DNA from 2 places in the Pseudonocardia sp. CA-107938 genome. Region 2 is predicted to be linked to the other one. Evidence: predicted binding sites of a transcription regulator. Region 2 holds the regulator's gene; the other holds the start of a gene.
What was found. Region 2 encodes HspR, which represses chaperone genes until heat shock. Its sites were predicted from a motif close to ANNTTGAGTNNNNNNNACTCAANNT; they were not measured.

Region 1: lon (endopeptidase La) is a predicted target of HspR. The motif match lies at 1,418-1,442, and genes of this name have one in related genera.

The regions. Positions count from the first base shown of each region.
Region 1 covers NZ_JBNJNA010000001.1:1,991,640-1,996,452, reverse strand. The annotation lists gene lon (endopeptidase La) at 1-1,357, opposite strand, end outside; gene ACQEVB_RS09920 (maleylpyruvate isomerase family mycothiol-dependent enzyme) at 1,543-2,307, opposite strand; gene ACQEVB_RS09915 (hypothetical protein) at 2,393-3,172, opposite strand; gene ACQEVB_RS09910 (HipA domain-containing protein) at 3,162-4,115, opposite strand; gene ACQEVB_RS09905 (YbaK/EbsC family protein) at 4,152-4,709, opposite strand; gene ACQEVB_RS09900 (DUF2516 family protein) at 4,706-4,813, opposite strand, start outside.
Region 2 covers NZ_JBNJNA010000001.1:1,345,192-1,350,004, reverse strand. The annotation lists gene clpB (ATP-dependent chaperone ClpB) at 1-886, opposite strand, end outside; gene ACQEVB_RS06695 (globin domain-containing protein) at 1,295-2,467, shown strand; gene ACQEVB_RS06690 (heat shock protein transcriptional repressor HspR) at 2,552-2,995, opposite strand; gene dnaJ (molecular chaperone DnaJ) at 3,048-4,217, opposite strand; gene grpE (nucleotide exchange factor GrpE) at 4,243-4,813, opposite strand, start outside.

The DNA.
Region 1 (4,813 bases), 650 kb from region 2:
CGACCTCGAGGTAGTGGTCGCGGAACGTGTGGTTCTGCGCCGGGTCGAGCACCTCGAGCAGCGCCGCCGTGGGGTCACCGCGGAAGTCGCTGCCGACCTTGTCGATCTCGTCGAGCAGCACGACGGGGTTCATCGAGCCGGCCTCGCGGATCGCCCGCACGATGCGTCCGGGCAGGGCGCCGACGTAGGTGCGCCGGTGGCCGCGGATCTCGGCCTCGTCCCGCACGCCACCGAGGGCGACGCGGACGAACTTGCGACCGAGCGCCCGGGCGACGGACTCACCGAGCGACGTCTTGCCGACACCGGGCGGCCCGACCAGCGACAGCACGGCACCCGATCCGCGGCCGCCGACCTTGCCCTTGCCGGCCCGCTCGCGCCGCGACCGCACGGCCAGGAACTCGATCAGCCGTTCCTTCACGTCGTCGAGGCCGGCGTGGTCGGCGTCGAGGATCGCGCGGGCGGCCTTCAGGTCGTCGGAGTCCTCGGTGGTGGTGTTCCACGGGATGTCCAGGACCGTGTCGAGCCACGTGCGGATCCAGCCCGCCTCGGGGCTCTGGTCGGAGGAGCGCTCCAGCTTCCCGACCTCGACGAGCGCGGCCTTGCGGACGTGCTCGGGCAGGTCGGCGGCCTCGACGCGGGCGCGGTAGTCGTCGGAGCCGTCGGGCTCGCCCTCGCCCAGCTCCTTGCGGATGGCGGCCAGCTGCTGGCGCAGCAGGAACTCGCGCTGCGTCCGCTCCATGCCCTCGCGGACCTCATTGGAGATCTTCTCGGAGACCTCCTGCTCCGCGATGTGCTCCTTGTTCCACTCGATGAGCAGCTCGAGCCGCTTCGCGACGTCGGTCTCGGTGAGCAGTCGGATCTTGTGCTCCAGGTCGAGCCACGAGGCCCACCCCGAGGTGTCGGCCAGCTGGCCGGGGTCGGTGATCTGCTGGACGGAGTCGATCACCTGCCAGGCGCCCCGCTGCTGCAGGATGCCGATGACCAGCTGCTTGTACTCCTTGGCCAGCTCCTGGGTGCGCCCGTTCGCGGGCGGGTCGACCACCTCGGTGGCCTCCACCCACAGCGCATTGCCGGGGCCGGACACGCCGATCCCGATGCGGGCGCGGCCCTCGCCGCGCACCACTGCGGCCTTCTCGCCGCTGGGGAGCCGTCCGACCTGTTCGAGGACGGCGATCGTGCCGACGGACGTGTACTTGCCGTCGGGCCGAGGAACGATGAGGACCTTCCGGTCGACGCTGGAAGCCGCATCGACCGCTGCCTGGATCTCCGGCTCGTCGAGCCGGACGGGAACCACCATGCCGGGCAGCACCACCGAGTCGGCGAGCGGAAGCACCGGCAGCTTCAGCGTCTCTGTCATGACCGCTGCAACGCTGTAAGCCCGGAGCCGATTCCCGTTCCGCTAGGAGTGAACGCAGGAACCTTGAGCGCGGCCGACTCAGGACGCGAAGCGTCCACCCCGCGTCACACAGCGAGTGCGGTCCTCACACATGCTGCAACGTGTGTGAGGACCGCACTTTGTGTGTGACGTCGAGCGCAGAGCTGTCAGAACCCGCGGAAGACCTTCCGCAGCCGCTCCAGCTCCTCGCCCGCCACGCCGGTCGGGGTGTGCTCGGCGTCGAGCCGGCCGTAGACGAGGCGGACGAACGCCTCTGCCGGCAGCGCGAGCGTCGCCGGGCCGTCCCCGACGATGGCCGGCCGCAGCGTCACGGCCTCGCCGACGGCGATGACGAACCGGCGCTCCGGGTCGGTGGTCTCGACGACGACCTCCGGCGATCCGGCGACGGGCACCCCGGACCAGCCGGCGATCTGCGCCAGGTTGTCGACGATCTGGTCCACAGCCGCCTGCTCGACGGCCGCGGTCGGATCGACGGCCACGGCGACGTCCCAGCTGTGCAACGCGACCTCGCTGAGCCGCAAGCGCAGCATCGTCACGCCGTCGACCTGCATCGGGCCGAGGGCGAACGACAGCTCCGGCAGGCGGTCGGCGTCGACGCCGGCCCACGCCTCGGTCAGCTTTCCGTCGGCAGCGACGGCCTCATCGGCCTGGCTCTGCGGGTCCTTCGCGTTCCACTCGTCCCACACGGCGCTGTACTGCGCGCGGTCGGGCGCCGGCGCGCCGGCCAGTACGGCGTCCAGGCCCAGCAGCCCGATGACCGCGCCGGACCCGATGTGGGAGAGCGTCGCGGCCACCGTCCACTCGGTGGGGTAGGCCGGGCCGACGAGCTGCTCGGGGGTCAGGGTCGGGACGAGCGCAGCCAGGGCGTCGTGGGAGCGGCGCAGGGCGAGGACAGCGGGATGGGAAGCCACGTCACAAGCCAACAACATGCTCGTCAACAGACTTCCCGCAACCCACTACGGCGCCGAGTCCCAACCCAGGCTCCCAGCGAACGGGTCAGTCGATGACGAATGTCTCCCAACCAGGACCGGCCATCGGCTGGTAGCCCGGCGGGACCGTGCCTTCCAGTCGGACCAGCACTCTCAGATGCGCTGGCGCGTCCGACCCGTTCACGTGGACGACGGTGAGGAGCACAGGACCGGACCGTCGCGAGGTGCGAACGTAATCGATCATCAGGTCCGGGATCCAGCCGATCGGCTGGCCCGCGACGCAGACATGGAGCGCCTCGGGATTCGCGCTGTTGCCGGGTTCGTCCCGCAACTCGAGGCGATCTCCCACTGCAAGATGGGGCAAGACTCCGCCGTTGCAGTAGCGAATGCCGCTCACCAGGAACATGCACGCCGTCGATCCGTCGGCTTCGACGACCGGAGCCGGAAAGACCTGCAAGGTATCGCCTTCGCTGCGGCCACCAGACCGAGCCAACTGCTCCCACGGCGACGCATCCGGGGACAGGTCCAGCTGATCGAGGAAGTGCCGGAAGTCGGGGCGCCTCGGACTCATGATCCGCTGGGCGAAGAGCGGGAACAGGCGCTCGTCGCGGTAGTCCCCGTGCCATGCAGGGAAGTCGAGGAACGGCTGGAACCCCGCCAGCTCACGTGCTCTACGCAGATACCGGAAGCGGTAGCCGGTAGGCCCGTGCTCGAGGACACCGACAGGTGAGATCAGACGAAGCGTGGGGTGCTGCCAGGCCACGATGAGACGCCCCATCGAGCGACCGGCGTCCCAGTCGCTCAGCGACGCCGGTCGGAGCGAACTCGGGAGTTCGTCAACACTCATCGAGCAGCCTCCCCCGGTTCAGATCGAGTATCTCAGCCACGAAGGTAGCGGTGACGACCGACAATTCCGGGATCCTCGCCACAACGGACTCCACGTCGGATCGTTCGATCCGGCGGAGTCGGTCCATCCAGACGGTCTCAACCTGACGTCCAGCGAGCTCGAGCATCTCTCGTGCCACGTCGACCAGCGTCGGTCGCCGAGACGTAGGCACGGACGGGTCGTGCTCGAACCTCCCGGCTCGAGCCCTCCGCACGAACCCCGATAGTCCCCTGTTCGACCAGTCGATGCGCTGCTGGTCCCGCAGGTTGAACCCGAGACTGCTCGCGTGATCGTAGGACGGAGCCAGCCGCATCTGCATCGACATGTCTGCAGATCGCAGAACGGCCCAATTCTGGTCGTGGCGGTCCTGATTCGCCACCCAGGCGTCGAGCACGAGGAAGCCAGCGAAGACCGCCACCGCACTGCCGAGCTCGTCGCTCCCGCTCGGAGGGCCGCACCCTTCGAGAACGCGCGCGATCTTCTGCGGGCTGTGCCCCGGCCGTCCCTTGGGCCGTACCTCAACCCCTCTGCCGTCAAGGTACGCACCGACGTAGGACGGCTCCCTTGCGCGCAGGAGGTCTGACCCCAGGATACGGATCCAACCCGCTGGCACGACGTTCCGAGAGATCAGACCGCGTTCACCCTGTCGTTGAGCGAGCTGCACCTCTGCGCACGGCACCCCCAGCAGTACCGCCAACTCGCTGACGATCTTCTCCGACCAATCCTCGCCTTGCGTGATACCCGTCGACGGCGGGGTCACTACTGGCTTGAACAACCAGTCGTCCTGCCTGTCCGTTGTGCCTCCAGGTGCCCGGAGCCACACCTTGGGGTTCTGGCCCAGGACCTCGTTCTCGATCAGCTCCCAGTCGGAGACATCGAGCACGGGAAAGGCGCCGGGAGCCACGACCGCAGCGTAGAAGCACGCACCGACGGTTCCAGCTCAGCGTCCGAGGCCCTCGACGACCTCGGCGCCGGGCAGGCGGGCGGCCAGCTCACCGGGCAGCGCCAGCTTGGAGCCGCGGATGCCGCTGCCGATGACGACCTCCGGGGCCGCGGCCACGGCCGCGTCGACCAGGATGGGCCAGCCCTCGGGCAGGCCGATCGGGGTGATGCCGCCGTACTCCATGCCGGTGCGTTCGCAGGCGTCGTCCATCGGCGCGAAGGACGCCTTGCGCACGTCGAGGTGCTTGCGGACGAACCCGTTGACGTCGGCGCGGGTGGTGGCGAGCACCAGGCAGGCGGCGTAGCGGACCTCGCCGCCGCGCTTGCCGGCGACGACGACGCAGTTGGCCGAGCCCGCGAGCGGCGACGCGTACGCCTCGCAGAACGCAGCGGTGTCGGCGAGGTCGGGGTCGATCGCCGCGACGCCGACGAGTGCGGCGTCGGCCGGGTCGAAGCCCTTCAGCGCGGCGGCGACGGGGACACCGAGGAGGTCGGGGCGGTCGAGCGCGGGCGCGGCGACGAGCGTGCCGAGCACCGCCCAGCGGGGAGTGCTCACCAGCGCTGGCCACCGCCCTGGACGGTGATGAGCGCCGGGCGGACGTCGACGATGTAGACGAGCACCGCGACCAGTGCCGCGATCCAGAACATGAGCCCGCTGCT
Region 2 (4,813 bases):
CCATGGCACCCTCGCCGGTCGCGCCGGCCCCGACGATCGTGTGCAGCTCGTCGATGAACGTGATGATCTGCCCGGCCGACTCGGTGATCTCCTTCAGGACGGCCTTGAGCCGCTCCTCGAACTCGCCGCGGTACTTCGCGCCGGCGACCATGGAGCCGAGGTCGAGCGAGACCACCTTCTTGTTCCGCAGCGACTCGGGCACGTCACCGGCCACGACGCGCTGCGCGAGCCCCTCGACGATCGCCGTCTTGCCGACGCCGGGCTCGCCGATCAGCACCGGGTTGTTCTTGGTGCGCCGCGACAGCACCTGCACGACGCGCCGGATCTCCTGGTCGCGCCCGATCACCGGGTCCAGCTCGCCGTTGCGGGCGCGCTCGGTGAGGTCGACGCCGTACTTCTCCAGTGCCTGGTAGGTGCCCTCCGGGTCGGGGCTCGTCACGCGCGAGCTGCCGCGCACCTTCGCGAAGGCCTCCCGCAGCGCGTCGGGCGTGGCCCCGTGGCGGGTCAGCAGGTCCGCCACCGGGCCGCCCGCCTGCGCCAGCCCGACCAGCAGGTGCTCGGTGGACACGTACTCGTCGCCCATCTCCGTGGCGAGCTGCTGCGCGGCGTTGATCGCGCCGAGCGCCGGCCGGGAGAGCTGGGGCGCGCTGACCGTGGATCCGGACGCGGACGGCAGGCGGTTGCCCAGCTGGGTCAGCTCGGCGCGCACCGCGGCGGCGTCGGCGCCGACGGCCGCGAGCAGCGGAGCCGCGATGCCGTCGCCCTGCGCCAGCAGTGCGCCCAGCAGGTGCGTCGGCCCGACGTCGGGGTTCCCGGCGAGCGACGCGGCCTGGACGGCAGCCGAGATGGCCTGCTGGGTCTTCGTGGTGGGGTTGAAGGAGTCCATCCCTCACTTCCTCCTGCGTTGCGTCTGCGTGGGCACCATCGTGCCCGTCGCTACGAACAACGTCAGAAAAGTTGAGCCTGTTCCCATCAACCCTGAATCCGTCGAGAACGACCTTGTGGTGATCAACAGGCCCTGTTGATCACCACAAGTTCGTTCTCGACGCGGAGCGGGCGTTGGGCCGGAACTCGGTTCCTCGTACTGCGATCAGCGGTAACGAACTGGCCCGTTCGGCCGACGAGTGGGGCATCGAGGATCTACTGGCCGTCGACGACCGGGCGCTGTGCGGTTCCGGCAACGTCGAGGTCACCCTCAGGAGTTGACCTCGCGCTACTCTGGCACGTCGAAGCACCGTCCCCGAAGGTGCTCCCGCACACCCAGCGGGCCCCGAGAGAAGGAAGTCGGCCGGCCATGACCGCGGAACAGTTGCTCACCGCCGACCTGGCGTCGGTGGGTGAGCCGCACCGGGAGGAATCCGCGACGGTCGCGGCCATCCGCACCAGCTGGGCGCTCGTCGAGCCGCAGTCGGAGGACGTGGCCCGGCACTTCTACGCCACGCTGTTCGCGCACGCCCCGCAGACCAGGGAGCTGTTCCCGGTCAACATGGAGGTGCAGCGCAGCCGCCTGCTCCGGGCGCTGGTGCACGTCGTGCACATGGTCGACAACCCGGGCGACCTGATGCCCTTCCTCGAACAGCTGGGCCGCGACCACCGCAAGTTCGGCGTGCTCACCGAGCACTACGACGCCGTCGGGTTCGCCCTGCTGTCCGCGATCGGCGCGTTCGCCGGTGACGCGTGGACCGTCGAGGTCGAGAAGTCCTGGCGGGAGGCCTACGACACCGTCGCGAGCGCGATGAGTGTGGCCGCCGCGGCCGAGCGCGGGCCGGCGTCGTGGCTCGGCCGGGTCGTCGAGCACGAGCGGCTCGGCTGGGACCTCGCCCGGATCACGCTGCAGACGAGCGAACCCCTGCCCTTCCGCGCGGGCCAGTACGTCTCGGTCGAGACCCCGCAGCGGCCCCGGCTGTGGCGCTACCTGTCACCCGCCAACGCCCCCCGCGAGGACGGCAGCCTCACGTTCCACGTCCGCGCGGTCAACGGCGGCTGGGTCAGCCGCGCGATCGTCGCGCACTCCCGCGTCGGCGACACGTGGCGGATCGGCCCGGCGATGGGCCGGCTCGGTGTCGACCCCGGGTCCGAGCGGGAGGTGCTGATGGTCGCGGGCGGCACGGGGGCGGCCCCGATCAAGTCGCTGCTGGAGGGCCTCGCCCGCCGCGACGATCCGCCGCGCACCCAGGTCTTCGTGGGCGGCCGCACGTGGGACGACCTGTACGACTTCCCCGCCCTGCGCAAGCTCTCCTACGACAACACCTGGCTCGACGTGATCCCGGTCGTGGAGCGCGACGGCGCAGAGACCGGCGCCGAGGTGGGCACCCTCGCCGACGTCGTCACCCGGTACGGCTCGTGGGCCGACCACGACGCGATCGTGTGCGGCTCCCCGGCGATGATCCGGGCCACGGTGTCGCGGATGCTGGTGGCGGGCACGCCCCTCGACCGCATCCGGTACGACCCGTTCACGATGGACTGAGGTCACACAGCGAAAGGCCACCGCACACAGGTTGGACGCTGTGTGAAGCGGCCGCGGGCTGTGTGAGGTGGCGCGGGGCTCGGCTCAGCCGCGAGGTGGCCGCTTCGGCGGGCGCCAGACGACCAGCGCCTGGTTGCGCTCCACCGGCACGAGGTCGCGCCGGTAGGAGGCGTGCACCGATGCCGCGGCCTGGTCGGCCGCCGCACGGGCGGCCAGCACCTCCTTGGCCAGCTCGTCGACCTTCGCCTTCAGCTCGTCGACCAGCTGTTCCAGCTCGATGATGCGCTTGATGCCGGCGAGGTTGACGCCCTCCTCCTGGGAGAGGCGCTGCACCTCGCGCAGCAGCGCGATGTCGCGGGCGGAGTACCGGCGCCCGCCGCCGGCCGACCGGCCGGGGCGCACGAGCCCCAGCCGGTCGTAGCTGCGCAGCGTCTGGGCGTGCATGCCGGACAGCTGCGCGGCGATCGAGATGACGAAGATCGGACTGTCGACGCCCGCGCCGGGCGGCAGCGACGGATCGTCCGTCATGGTGACTTCGCCTCCGCTCCTTTACGGCAGGGTCGTGCCCCTCTCCGGCCACTCATCGCGCACCTCCGAGCAGGTCGGCGCGGGGGTCGAAGTCCTTCGTGGCCTCGGCGAAGGCCGCCAGCGCCTCCGTCGCCGGGGCGTCGAGCCGCTGCGGCACCGCCACCTCGACGGTGACCAGCAGGTCGCCCGAGGTGCCGTTGCGCTTGGTGACGCCGCGGCCGCGCACCCGGAACGTGCGCCCGCTGGCGGTGCCCGGCGGGATCCGCAGGGTGACCGTGGAGTCCAGCGTCGGCACGGTGACCGTGGCGCCCTGAGCGAGCTCCGGGAACGTCACGGGCACGGTGAGCGTCAGGTCGTCGGAGTTCTTCGCCGAGCGGCCGAACAGCCGGTGCGGGGTGACGTGCACGGTGACGTACAGGTCACCGGCCGGTGCCCCGCCCCGCCCAGGCTCGCCCTGGCCCTTCAGCCGCACCTTCTGCCCGTCGGCCACGCCGGCGGGCACCCGCACGGTCAGCGACCGGATGCGGGTGCTGACGCCGTCGCCGCCGCACTCGGGGCACGGGTCGTCGATGATCCGCCCGGTGCCCCGGCAGTCGGTGCACGGCTCGGAGAACGCGAACGCACCCTGGCTGCGGCTGACCAGCCCGACCCCGTTGCAGGTGGGGCACGTGCGCGGCATGCTGCCCGGCCGCGACCCCGTGCCGCCGCAGCGTTCGCAGCGGCCCGGCGACGAGAGCCGGATGGGCACCTCGGCGCCGCGCACGGCGTCGCCGAAGTCGATGGTCAGCTCGCTCTCGACGTCGGCCCCGCGCTGCGAGCGCGGCGCGGTGGGGCCGGGCCTGGTCGCGCCGCCCCCGAAGAGGCCGCCGAACAGGTCGCCGAGCCCGCCGCCTCCGCCGGCCGCCCCGCGGGCGAACAGGTCGTTGAGGTCGAAGCTCCCGCCCTGCGCGCCCCCTCCCGGGAAGCCGCCGCGGAAGCCCCCGCTGCCGAACAGGGCACGCGCCTCGTCGTACTCCTTGCGCTTCTTGTCGTCCGACAGCACGCCGTACGCCTCGGAGACCGCCTTGAAGCGGGCCTCGGCCTTGGCGTCGCCGGGGTTGGCGTCCGGGTGCAGCTCGCGGGCGAGCTTCCGGTACGCCTTCTTGATCTCCTCGGCGGACGCGCTCGAGGAGACACCCAGCTCCTTGTAGAAGTCCTTCTCGATCCAGTCGCGCTGGGTCATGCCGCCTCCTCTCTGCTCGTCGTGGTCAGCCCTGCTCCGGCTCGGGCGCAGGCTCGGACGTGCCGTTCTCGGCCCGGTCGGTGACCGTGACCATCGCGGGACGCAGCACCCGGTCGGCGATCCGGTAGCCGCGGCGCAGCACCGACACCACCACCGTGGTAGTGGGCCCGGTCGCGTCGCTCGGCTCGTGCTGGACGGCCTCGTGCACGGACGGGTCGAACGGCTCGCCCTCGTGCCCGAACGCCTCCAGCCCGAGCTTCTGCACCACGGACACGACCTTGTCACCGACGGACTTGAACGCGCCCGTCAGGTCGCCGTGGGCCTCGGCCCGCTCCAGGTCGTCCAGCACGGTGAGCAGGTCGCCCACGAACTGGACGCGCGCGGAGGTGAGCACGGCCTCCCGGTCGCGGTCGACCCGGCGGCGGTAGTTGGCGTACTCGGCGGTGATGCGCTGCAGGTCGGCGGTGCGCTCGGCCACCTGCGCGGCCAGCTCGGCCTCGGCGACCGACGGGCCTGCGGGTTCGGGCGTTGCACCTGGCCCCGGGGGATGGAAGCCGGCGGAGCTTGCGGAGTCGGCGGGGTGGGTCGGGTCAGCC